3 regions of the Shivajiella indica genome follow, and region 1 is predicted to be linked to each of the others. Evidence: riboswitches for the same ligand, from Rfam matches in the RefSeq annotation. Region 1 holds a riboswitch; each other region holds the start of a gene.
The links. A riboswitch is a leader RNA that binds a small molecule or an ion and turns the genes downstream of it on or off. The one in region 1 is predicted to bind S-adenosylmethionine.
Positions count from the first base shown of each region.

Region 2: it holds a riboswitch for S-adenosylmethionine, as region 1 does, so the genes downstream of both, ACFSKV_RS17230 (trans-sulfuration enzyme family protein) here and ACFSKV_RS15410 (O-acetylhomoserine aminocarboxypropyltransferase/cysteine synthase family protein) in region 1, are expected to answer to the same signal.
Region 3: it holds a riboswitch for S-adenosylmethionine, as region 1 does, so the genes downstream of both, ACFSKV_RS17455 (homocysteine S-methyltransferase family protein) here and ACFSKV_RS15410 (O-acetylhomoserine aminocarboxypropyltransferase/cysteine synthase family protein) in region 1, are expected to answer to the same signal.

Region 1 covers NZ_JBHUIV010000020.1:287,833-292,080, forward strand. Annotated here, with positions in the region: gene ACFSKV_RS15405 (homoserine O-acetyltransferase family protein) at 1-301, opposite strand, end outside; gene ACFSKV_RS15410 (O-acetylhomoserine aminocarboxypropyltransferase/cysteine synthase family protein) at 382-1,689, opposite strand; SAM riboswitch class I at 1,861-1,970, opposite strand; gene ACFSKV_RS15415 (DUF4097 family beta strand repeat-containing protein) at 2,273-3,265, shown strand; gene ACFSKV_RS15420 (YbjQ family protein) at 3,258-3,584, opposite strand; gene ACFSKV_RS15425 (amidohydrolase family protein) at 3,645-4,248, opposite strand, start outside.
Region 2 covers NZ_JBHUIV010000025.1:190,031-194,278, reverse strand. Annotated here, with positions in the region: gene ACFSKV_RS17235 (serpin family protein) at 1-1,203, opposite strand, end outside; gene ACFSKV_RS17230 (trans-sulfuration enzyme family protein) at 1,289-2,458, opposite strand; SAM riboswitch class I at 2,695-2,798, opposite strand; gene pth (aminoacyl-tRNA hydrolase) at 2,964-3,524, opposite strand; gene ACFSKV_RS17220 (50S ribosomal protein L25/general stress protein Ctc) at 3,614-4,186, opposite strand.
Region 3 covers NZ_JBHUIV010000025.1:250,720-254,967, reverse strand. Annotated here, with positions in the region: gene ACFSKV_RS17465 (hypothetical protein) at 1-658, shown strand, start outside; gene ACFSKV_RS17460 (RidA family protein) at 663-1,217, opposite strand; SAM riboswitch class I at 1,392-1,493, shown strand; gene ACFSKV_RS17455 (homocysteine S-methyltransferase family protein) at 1,549-2,592, shown strand; gene metH (methionine synthase) at 2,585-4,248, shown strand, end outside.

The DNA.
Region 1 (4,248 bases):
GGGGGCTTGTTGATCCATAACATGACCCCAAAAGATTTGCGCAGACAATGAAGTGTTTTGAAGGATCATAAAACTTATCTTCTCCCACAAGACCATTCCACCAATCGTTTACATTGGCATCACCGGTAAGTGCATGGATTACCCAGACTACATTGTCTTTTTCTGTTGTCAAATGCCCTTGTGTGGTGTAGGCAAGTTGAAAACCTTGTAAGTTCTCCCCTGATTCAAGTTCCAAAATACCTTCATGTTTGTAGGTTTCCTGCGCCATATCGATAATCAAATAATTACTCCTCAAATTCATTGCTTCCCACTGATTTTACTTTTTAATTTTTGGGACCATCCTGGAATTGAATGGCCCCAAATGTCCAAAAGGTTTGATAGTTAAACTTTTAAATTATTAAAGGCCTGCTGTAGGTCTTCTTTGATATCTTCTATATGCTCAATTCCCAAAGAGAGGCGCAAAAGGGTAGGGCTTACTCCGGCAGCCAGTTGCTCTTCTTCAGATAATTGTTGGTGGGTAGTGGCTGAAGGTTGTATTATAAGTGTTTTGGCATCACCCACATTGGCCAAGTGGGAAATCAATTTTAAGTTATTGATAAACTGGGTTGTTCCTTCCTTATCTCCTTTCAGTTCAAAGCTGAGAACACCTCCAAATCCATTGGGCAGATATTTCAAGGCAAGGGAATGATAAGGGGAAGATTTTAATCCAGGGTAATTGACCTTTTTTACTTTGGGGTGTTTTTCCAACCATTCCGCAATAGCCAGTGCATTATCAACTGTTTTTTGTACACGCAAAGAGAGGGTTTCCAGCCCCTGAATTAATAGGAAAGAATTAAATGGACTCAGTGCAGGGCCAAAATCTCTTAAGCCTTCCACCCTTGCCCTAATGGCAAAGGCAATATTGGGAAGACCTAATGGATTGTTTTCCCCAAAGATTTCCCAAAATTTTAACCCATGATATCCTTCAGACGGTTCGGTAAATTGAGGAAACTTTCCATTTCCCCAATTATAGTTGCCGCCATCTACAATAATCCCACCAATGGAAGTTCCATGTCCTCCTATCCATTTTGTGGCAGAGGCAGTCACAATATTGGCCCCATGTTTTAAGGGTTGGAAAAGATAACCGCCCGCACCAAATGTATTATCCACAATCAAAGGAATATCATGTTTTTGGGCAAGTTTGGCAATCGCTTCAAAATCAGGAATGTTGAATTCCGGATTCCCTATCGTCTCTAGGTAAATGGCCTTGGTTTTATTATCAATCAACTTTTCAAAATCAGAAGGGTTATCCCCTTTGGCAAACCTTGCTTCTATTCCTATTCTTTTAAACGCAACTTTAAACTGATTGTAAGTACCTCCATAAAGAAATGATGTAGAAACAAAATTTTCACCTACCTGTAGAATATTATTCAATGCCAGAAATTGGGCTGCCTGACCTGAAGCAGTTGCCAAAGCAGCAACCCCGCCTTCCAATGCAGCTACCCTTTGTTCAAAAACATCAGTAGTGGGATTCATAATCCGGGTATATATGTTTCCGAATTCTTTCAAGGCAAATAAGTTAGCTCCATGCTCTGCAGAATTAAAAATATAGGAGCTAGTCTGATAAATTGGTACAGCTCTGGAATTCGTGGCGGAATCCGGGGTGTGCCCTGCATGAAGCTGAAGCGTTTCAAAGCGATAATTGGACATGATTTTAGTGGTTTAGAAGTGAAAATTAAATAATTAAATAACTCTTGTATATGAAACAAGTACTGGGGGAAATTCCAAAACATGCATTGGAATGCTAATCTCAGAAGTATTTAAGCACAAATTAGAAAGGGAATTTTTGCAAAGCAAGAAAGGAATGCTCATGTTGTTCAGAATTTATATTTCCAATTGACAATAGGTACAATTGGCAGGAATTGGCACCTTGGATTTTCCAGGTTGCCAGAGGGTCTTCGAGCCTGTCTCTAACCTCTTCTTTATAAATCCCTACACGATAAAAGTGAAAGGATGATGCAAATTAAGAAGAGAGGATTAATAATTGCAAGGATTAATTGTTTTTTATTTGCAGTGATTTTTCTGTTCATTGAAGCGTAATAGTGTTCAAAAATGGACTTTCAATACTATGTTCCTGATGCTTGGGATAATAAATAAAAAATGGACTGAGCTAATCATCTGCCATTCAAGATTTTTGCGACCTTTTTGAAAAATAATTGTTTGGAAGCAAATCAGATGGAAAAAATTGGCATTCGTTTGGTGGAATATAGAAAAAAAATGAATTAATAATTGTATGAAAAGTTCGCTAGTTTCCAGAGGGTTTACATCCATTCTATCAAATAAAAAAATAAATCTGATTTTCACACAGGTATTTCTTTTAGGATCCCTGATGTTTCTTAGCAGCTGTCTGGGCGATGATCTTACAGTGGTCTCTGAATTAAACCAGGACTTTGAAGGTATTACCGAAGTGGAAGTTGATGGAGCCTTCATGGATGTCCAGTATATCGGTGAAAGTGGAAAGCAGGTCTTGAACCTGGATGCAGTTTTAAGGTCTAATTCTGATAAAAAGTATGAGGTGAAATACCGAATTGTTGGTAGCACCCTTCAGGTGTTCATCGAAACCAATAGCCGCCTTTTTAGTGGAGGTGCAAAAGGAGAAGGCTATATCAAACTCACAGGTCCCAGAAATATGAAGCTGGATCTTGAAGCAGGTTCAGGAAGTGTAGATGCCCACAATGTGGTAGCCACAGAAATCGAACTTAATGTGGGGTCAGGAACCATAAGTGGCAGAAACATTACAAGCCCAAAAATTTCCTTGATTGTTTCCTCCGGTTCAGGGAGAGTTGAGGATATTACCGGCTTGGTAAAAGCTACAATAGCTTCAGGGAAGTTGGATTTGGTAAGAATAGACGGTGATGTAGAGGGAGAAGGATCCTCTGGACAAATTGCATTTATTGATATTAACGGATCGGTAAAATCGAATATAAGTTCAGGAAAAATTGAAATGACCAATGTCAAATCCATTGGTCAGATCAATGTTTCTTCCGGACAATTATTTGCTACAAATTCAGGACTAAGCCCGCAGACCAACCTGAAAGCTTCCTCTGGAAATATTTATATTCAGACTTTCAGCAACCTTATGGATTATAATTATAACATAACTGCCGGTAGCGGAACAGTAAGGGTAGGGGATGCCCAATCCTCAGGGACATTGAACATCAATAATGGTTCCGCTAATACCATCAGGGGTGAAGTGAGTTCCGGTAAGATTGAAATTGTCAATTAATGATTTTTTCAATTTTCACGGCCGTACCTGCAGCAGTGACCATCAGCATTCCATCACGTATAGTTTCGTAATCCAGATCGATTCCGATAACCGCATTGGCTCCAAATGCTTTGGCCTGCATTTCCATTTCTGCCATGGCAGTTGCTTTTGCTTCTCTTAAAACGCGTTCATAAGCCCCCGAACGGCCACCGACTATGTCGGTGATACTGGCAAAGAAATCTTTAAATACATTGGCTCCAATGATAGTTTCTCCTGAAACTATTCCTAAATAGGAAGTGATTTTATAACCTTCAAGTTGGTTTGTTGTACTTACGATCATAACTGATATCTAAATAAAAACCGCAGTCAATTTTGACTGCGGTTTAAACATAATTTACTTTTAGTTTTTTTCCAAACCCGGTGATCTTTCCAAAAATTCCTGATACAGTTTAATATGCCTGTTGCTCATTGGAATTCTATATCCTTCGATGAAGACATGTCTGATTTGGGTTTTTGTTTCGAATGGATCTCCGGTGGAGACCAATAATGTAGCATCTTTCCCTTCCTCTATGGAACCCATTTTATCCGCAATGCCAAATACTTCTGCCGCATTGATGGTAACTGCTTTGAGTGCCTCTTCTTTTCCCATACCATAAGCCGCAGCAAAGCCAGCATTAAAGGGTAAGTTTCTGGTATTTTCAGCATCATTTGATCGGATTACCACTTTTACACCTGCTTTTGCCATTTTTCCCGGGTTGGTATAAGAAGCATCAAATCTATCTGATTGTCTTGTTGGAATTGAAAGCATGGGGCCGGTAATCACCGGGAATTTGGCTTCTGCAATTTTATCTGCAACTCTCCATCCTTCAGCCACACCGGTTAATATAGCCTTGATATTTTTGGACTTTAGCCATGCAATGGCATCAAGGATATCTGAGGCTGCATTGACTTCAACCAAGAGAGGTAGCTGACCACCTATCACTTTGGCCAACTGTTCCATTTCA
Region 2 (4,248 bases), on a different contig from region 1:
CCCAGAATTTTTTTCTTTGATCAAAAAATAGAAGGGTTTATCTAAAGTTATACGAGTGGGTCCGGCTGGCATAGAAGTCATAACTATTTCCACCACAGTAGCTGCTGCGGCTTCTGTTCCCTTTTCATCCACCTCTATCAATGCTTCATGAATAACTCGTGAAATCATTAAAGGCGGTAGATCACCTTCAAATATTTTCGTGAAATTTCCCTGATTGGGAGTAAATGCCTGCACCAATCCCATGGCAATTAATTGTTCTTTTAGGTTGTTGATTTTATGCTTGATTTTAAACTTGGGCATTTTAAGGACAACTTCACTTTCAAAGGAATTTTTTGACCATTGGTTCAGGTTTTCAGGTGTAATTTCAGAGACTATGTCGTTAAGATTGCCGTTTTTTGGCTGAATGACAGCCATTTGGTATTGACCTGTACTGTAAGGAATTTCATAGTAATTCACCTTGCCATTGCCTCCGATGTGCATTTTGATTTTGACGGAAGAATCCATCATATCTACTTCTACACTGCCGCCATTTTCAGGATAAAATGCTTCTTTTTTTGTGTTTTTAGGGTCAAATTGATATTTCCAATCTCCTTTGAAATATATGGCATTGACAAGGTACATGACAGCATCTCCTGGGATTCCATCCAAGATATCTTTGATGAGGTCATTGGTCTGGGAAGCAATCCAATTGTTAATGATCTGATGCGCATTGGGTTGGCCAAAATCCAATGCACTTACATTGGCATTATAATAGGTGTTCATGGCATCCTTGAATGATGCCTTTACTTGAAGCCCTTCCCTGTACCAAATCCCATTTGCTATATTCACTTTTACTTTGGAATCCACATTCATCAAATATTCTGTCAGACTTTGGACAGCTTGATTCGCTTCTTCCTCACTTAAACCATAAAAGGCAAGGACATCCAAAAATTCCTGAAGCACATTACCTTCATTTCCATTCATGGCCATGGAAAGGGCTTGGTGGATGCTAAAAGGTCCAGTAAAATAATTGTCCAAATTTTCTTTTTCCATTTCCTGGAAAAAACGAATAGCGAATTCAGCATTGCTTTGGACCATTTCAGTCTCGCTTGCTGACATTTGTCTGACGTTGGCTTCCATAGGTCCAATATCAGTGTTCTGCATGGGATTGCAAGATGCGGCTAATAGAAATAGAATGCTCAGAGATAAAAATAGATTTTTCATGGCTTAAGTATTTGATTATCTATAATATTAAGACGTGAAAAATTACTTTTCCGCTACATATGTCCATAATAATTTAGTCTTTTTGTCACCTTGATTTATTCAAAGCCATTTCAATGTCCTGAATGATATCATCCTGATGTTCCAAGCCTACGGATATCCGGATCAGACCATCGGTAATTCCAACTTTTTCTCTTTCTTCGGTGCTGAGTTTACTGTGGGTTGTAGTGGCCGGATGGGTCACAATACTTCTACTGTCTCCCAAATTAGGTGTGATTGATATCATTTGCAGGTTGTCAATAAATTTCTGAGCTCTGTATATTCCTCCTTTTAAAGTAAGGGTTACAATACCTCCTCCATATTTCATTTGTTTTTTAGCCAGATGAAATTGGGGGTGGGAGGGGAGAAAGGGATACTTTACAAATTCCAGATCCTTACTGTTTTGAAAATATTTTGCCACTGCCAGCGCATTGGAACAATGTCTGTCCATGCGGATGGCAAGTGTTTCCATGCTTTTGGAAAGAATCCATGCATTAAAGGGAGACATAGATGGGCCGGTATGCCTTGCAAAAAAGGTTACTTCCTCAATGAGTTTTTTATGGCCCAGAATCAAGCCCCCCAAGACCCTTCCCTGACCGTCAATGTATTTGGTTGCAGAATGGGTAACGATATGGGCTCCCCATTTTGCAGGTTGCTGGAGATAAGGTGTAGCAAAGCAATTGTCTACAACCAAAATCAAGTTATGAGCAGTTGCAAATTGGCCCGCCCATTCCAGGTCAATGATTTCAAGTCCTGGATTGGAGGGGGTCTCAATAAATAGCATTTTGGTATTGGGGCGTACTAACTTTTCCCAGTTTCCAATGTCTGAAATGTCCCCATAAGTGGAACTAATTCCCCATTTTGGGAATAACTTGGTCAGGAGTTGATGCGTAGAACCGAATAGAGATCGTGAGGCCAATATATGATCTCCTTGTTGGAGCAATGCCGCGATGCTTCCAAACATTGCGGCCATTCCTGAAGCAGTAGTAATTCCATCCTCAGCTCCTTCTGCGGCACAGACTTTTTGAATCAACTCAGCAGTATTGGGATTGGAATACCTGGAATAAATATTTCCTTCAACTTCATCTGCAAACATCTGCCTTGCTTCTTCCGCACTTTCAAAGGTAAAAGAGGAAGTCAGGTAAATGGGAGAAGAATGCTCTCTTTGATTGGATTTGGCACTACTGAGCCTGATGGCCTCGGTTTCAAAATGGGGCATATTAGATGTTTGATTTATTAGTGAATAACATGTTGGGTTGATTAAAATATAAACTGAATAAGGGCATAGACCTGGCCATTAAAAGACCTCCATCTCTTAAGATAAAATCAGTGCTAAGGTAAATCCGGAGATTATAAAATCTGAAAAATTTATATTGAAAACGCGCTATTTTCCAAGTCTTGGTAAATGGTACATGGTACTTGGTACAACAGTATTTTATTCTTGGCATATCATCTAATTTATAGTCCCCTTTTTGGGCAGGTTTTGGCACCTTTCCTAAGGATTAGGGTGGTTGCCAGAGGATCATAGAGCCTGTTCTCTCACCTCTTCTTTATAAATCAGTAAACTGAAGTGCTACAAAGTAAAACCAGGGTTATTATAAAAGCAAATTTTTGGCTTTTTAAAGTATTAAAGTTTTATGATACTAGATTAAGTTTAATTCAGAACTTCTTTTAAATCATACTAGATGCTGATTTCACATGGCACATAGTACTTTGTACAAAACTTAATCATTAAACTGCGTCATCGTCATATTAATCCCTACCGTGCAAAAGCTAAGAATCATTTCAATGGCTTTATCCATGAAAATTGGTAGTTCATCAATTTCTTTTTGACTCCACCTACCTAGTACGTATTCTACCTGTTTCCCTTTGGGAAAATCATCTCCAATACCGAATCTCAGCCTCGGATAATCCTGACCGCCACAAATGGCTTCAATATTTTTTAACCCATTATGTCCTGCTGCGGAACCCTTTCCTCTCATTCTCAAGCTCCCAAAGGGTAATGCCACATCATCAACAATGACCAGGATATTTTCTTTGGGAATATTGAGTTCTTTCATCCAATAATTTACAGCCTTCCCACATAGGTTCATGTAGGTGGTGGGCTTGATCAGGTAAATCTGCCTGCTTTTATATTTGAAATGGGAAGTAAATGCCAGACGATCGCTTTTCCATTCTACCCTTTGCTTGTCTGCCAAGCGGTCCATAGTAAGAAAACCCACGTTGTGACGGGTCAGTTCATATTCCGGTCCAATGTTGCCAAGTCCAACAATAAGGTATTTCATGAATAATTGATTTGATAGAATTGGGCAAAAATAAAAAATCCTGCTTAAGGTCTAAGCAGGATTTTAATTTATCGTATTTAAAATCGGGATTACTCGCCTTTTTTACCTCTAAGTGCTCTTGGAATACCTATGGTAACAATAGAAACATTGGGGCTGGTTAAAATTTCGAAACCTTCAACCTGTAATTCGCCAACTTTGAAGGACTTGCCTAGGTCCAAATTTGAGATATCAACAATAACTTTATCAGGTAGATTAGCTGCCAAGCCTTTAACTGATAATTTTCTGGTTTTGATTTCCAGTTTACCACCTTTTTGGATACCTGGAGAGGTACCAACAATCTCAACCGGCACTTCAAATTTGATTGGTCTGTCTTCGCTGAAAGCCAAGAAGTCAGCGTGCAACAATACTTCTGATACTGGATGGAACTGGGCATCTTTCAATACAGCCTTCATTTTTTGTCCTTCTACATTCAGGTCAACCATGTGCACATCCGGAGTGTAGATCAGGTCTCTGAAAAGAATGGCAGGAGAGTGGAAGTGAATCTGCTCTTTGATAGCCGGACCATAAACAACACAAGGAACACTACCTTCCTCGCGGATCTGCTTAAGTTCTGCACCATCGAGATTTGCTCTTTTAAACCCTATAATCTCTAGTGATTTCATAATTTTGTTTGTTTAAAGTTTTTTCAATTTAAAGAAAGCTTCCTAATCTATGGGACACTTCC
Region 3 (4,248 bases), on a different contig from region 1:
ACAATCCGGGGCCTTTTTTAAGATTGGAGCTGGCTTGACATTACCTGATTACAACTATTTTTATAAGGATGCAGCCTTGGGGGCACATATCTTTTATGGCGTGCATTTTACAAGTCCTGATGCACTTAACAGGCATTTGGTTGACAATGGATTACAGCCATTCTCGGGTAAACCAAGCAATTGGGGCCTGAAAGTGTTGGGTTATAGCAAAAATTTAATGTATGGGATAGACTTTTTCAATCTTGGTTTAGGCGGAAAGGCAAGTGATACCCAATCCCATACCTTAAGTAGCATCCGTGTTTATGCAAATGGAGGCCTTAAATTTTTGGATTTAAGAAACCTTGAAATGGGTGCTTTGGCAGGATTGGGTTTTGGGAACCTGAGATACACAATTACCTATGACAATAAGCCGGATTTCCCAAGATTGTTTGAAGAACCTGATTACGATGGTTATCTAAGAACTTATGGTGCCATGGCCAAACCAGAGCTTTTCATTACCTATGGCATTCCACTAAACCAAAAAAATGCCTTTGATTTGGTTTTAGGTGCACATTCAGGATATGAAATCGCATTGAGTCCTTACAATCTTGCAGGCTTATCTATGTTCAAATATATGGCTAATCCTTACCTTCAATTCAGTGTTGGAATCAGGCTTTGAGTTTTTAATCTTCAACCTCAACAATAACCTCGATTTCCACTGCAATATTCATAGGCAGGGCATTCATGCCGACTGCAGATCGGGCATGTTTTCCTTTTTCTCCAAAAACTTCTACCATTAAATCGGAAAAACCATTGATTACCTGAGGTTGCTGGGTAAATTCCGGGCTACAATTTACCATACCCAGGACTTTTACAATTCTTTTTACTTTATTTAAGTCACCCAATTCTGATTTTAAAACAGCGAGTTGAGCAATTCCAACCAATTTTGCAGCCTCTCTACCTTCTTCTATACTTAAATCTTCTCCGACTTTTCCTGTTATATAAGAACCATCAGGTAGTCCAGGTCCTTTTCCTGACAAAAAAAGCAGATTTCCAACTCTTACAGCATTCACATAATTGGCAACAGGAGAGCTGGCTTCCGGCAAAGTAATCCCCAATTCTTCCAGTTTTTTTTCTGCATTCCAAGTACTGGTTTTTTCAATGGTTGATGAAGTTGTGTTTTCATTGGAACAACTTAAAAGTACTGGCAAAATAAAAGCAAGAATAAGTCTTTTCATGGTTTAGGATTTTATTTTTGCCCAAAATAAGAGAGTTAATTGTTAATTCAAACAAAGAGGTGAAACATTGAAATATCTATAATTATTTTAGCGCTTATGGGAGTTTTCAATGTAAAAACTGATAATTTTTAGAAAATTGTAATAATTTTAATTTTTTGAGATTAACTTTGAACTTGCTTATCGAGAAAGACTGAGGGATGGGCCCTGTGAAGTCTTAGCAACCTGAATAAACAAGGTGCTAATTCCCATTCCGGAAACGCCGGAAAAAGATGAGCGGAAGAATTTCATTTTCATCCGGTTTGACTCGCATAAGCTTTTATCTGATAATGTAATGAACAGAAGCGAGTTATTACTTTCCTTAGCCAAGAAAAAAATCCTGATTTTGGATGGTGCCATGGGCACCATGATCCAACGGTATAAACTTTCAGAAGAAGACTTCAGGACCCCTGAATTGGCTAATCACCCCAAACCTCTTAAAGGCAATAATGATTTATTGTCCCTTTCAAAACCTGAAATCATCAAGGCCATACATGCTGCCTATTTGGAAGCAGGATCCGATATCATTGAAACCAATACATTCAGCGGCACTTCTATTGCTCAGGAGGACTATGGTCTACGGCACTTAGCCTATGATATAAATTTCCATTCTGCTAAAATTGCCAGAAAGGTTGCTGATGAATTTACTGCTAAAAATCCGGAAAAACCCCGATTTGTTGCAGGTGCTTTGGGACCGACAAATAAAACAGCCTCAATTTCCCCAGATGTGAACGATCCGGGTTTTAGGGCAATAACATTTGATCAATTGTCAGAAGCATACAAGGAACAGGTAAGAGGACTTTTGGATGGAGGAGCTGATATTTTATTGGTGGAGACTATTTTTGATACCTTAAATGCGAAAGCAGCATTATTTGCCATTCAGGAAGTTTTTGAAGAAAGGGGGCTTCCTTTAAGTCCCGAGGAAGGGGGAATTCCTGTAATGATTTCTGGAACCATTACTGATGCATCAGGAAGAACACTATCGGGTCAGAATACTGAAGCTTTCCTGATTTCGGTTTCCCATGTTCCTTTGTTTAGTGTAGGGCTGAACTGTGCGCTCGGAGCAAAGGAATTAAGACCGTATTTAAAAGTAATTGCTGACAATGCTCCTTTTTATGTTTCTGCTTACCCCAATGCCGGATTACCCAATGAATTTGGTCTGTATGATCAAGGAGCAGAAGAAATGGCCAACCAAATAGAGGAATTTCTGAAGGAAGGCCATGTCAATATCCTAGGAGGTTGTTGTGGTACTACGCCAGAACATATTGCTGCAATTGCAAAAATTGCAGAAAAGTATCAGCCTAGAAAATTAGAATTCGAGCAGAAAGAAGATGAGTAAAATCCAACAATCTAACCTATTAAAACTTTCTGGTTTAGAACCTTTGGTTTTTTCCCCAGAAATCAATTTTGTTAATATTGGTGAGCGGACCAATGTGACCGGATCTAAAAAATTTGCAAGGCTCATTTTGAACGGACAATATGATGAAGCGCTTGAAATTGCTCTGGATCAAGTCAGGGGAGGCGCGCAGATTTTAGATGTCTGCATGGATGAAGGCATGTTGGATGGGGTCGCGGCCATGCAGAAATTTTTAAACCTGATTGCCTCTGAGCCTGAAATAAGCAGAATTCCTATTATGATTGACTCATCCCGCTGGGAAATTATTTTGGCAGGTCTGAAATGTATTCAGGGAAAAGGGATTGTTAATTCCATTAGTTTGAAGAATGGAGAGGAAGAATTTATTCACCAGGCAAAAACCATCAAAAAATTTGGAGCTGCTGTGGTAGTAATGGCTTTTGATGAGGGAGGTCAGGCTGATACTTATCAGAGAAGAATTGATATCTGCAAGAGGAGTTATGATATCTTGGTCAAAATAGTCAGTTTTAACCCTCAGGATATTATTTTTGACCCAAACATTTTTCCAGTAGCTACCGGTATGGAAGAACACAGGAAAAATGCACTTGATTTTTTTCACGCCACTCAATGGATCAAACAAAATTTACCTGGGGCCAAGGTCAGCGGAGGAGTAAGTAATGTTAGTTTCTCCTTTAGAGGTAACAATCCGGTAAGAGAAGCGATGCATGCGGCTTTTCTTTACCATGCCATTCAACATGGAATGGATATGGGTATCGTCAATCCTACCATGTTGGAAGTCTATGATGATATTCCAAAAGACCTTCTTAAAAAAGTTGAAGATGTTCTTTTTGACAGGTCTGATGATGCGACTGAAACATTATTGGCTTTTGCAGAAACTGTCAAATCAGATGAAAAAAAGGAAACTGTTACAGAGACATGGAGATCCGATCCGGTTGAAAAAAGAATTGAACATGCACTTGTAAAAGGAGTCATAGATTATATTATAGAGGATACCGAAGAGGCAAGGTTAAAGTATCAAAACCCATTGAAGGTAATTGAAGGTCCATTAATGGATGGTATGAATGTAGTAGGAGACTTATTTGGAGAAGGTAAAATGTTTCTTCCACAGGTGGTAAAGTCTGCTAGGGTGATGAAGAAGGCCGTCGCATATTTGGAACCGTTTATGCCTAAGATTGGTGATATAGGGTTTAATGCAGAGCAAAGCAGTATCAAGAAAATTTTACTGGCAACAGTAAAAGGCGATGTACATGATATTGGGAAGAATATTGTAGGAGTGGTATTGGCGTGTAATAGTTATCAGATCATTGATTTGGGTGTGATGGTCGATGCGCAGAAGATTATTGATGAGGCGGTAAAGAACAAAGTAGATATCATAGGGTTGAGTGGTTTGATTACCCCATCTTTGGATGAGATGGTTTATGTAGCTTCAGAAATGGAAAGACAGGGTTTAAAAATTCCACTTTTAATAGGTGGGGCAACAACCTCAAGGATCCATACAGCAGTGAAAATTGATCCTGTTTACAGTGGAATGGTAATTCATGTTACTGACGCATCCAAGTCCGTTCCGATTGCTGGAGAAGCTATTTCAGAGGAGACTAAAGAAGCTTACCATCAAGAAAT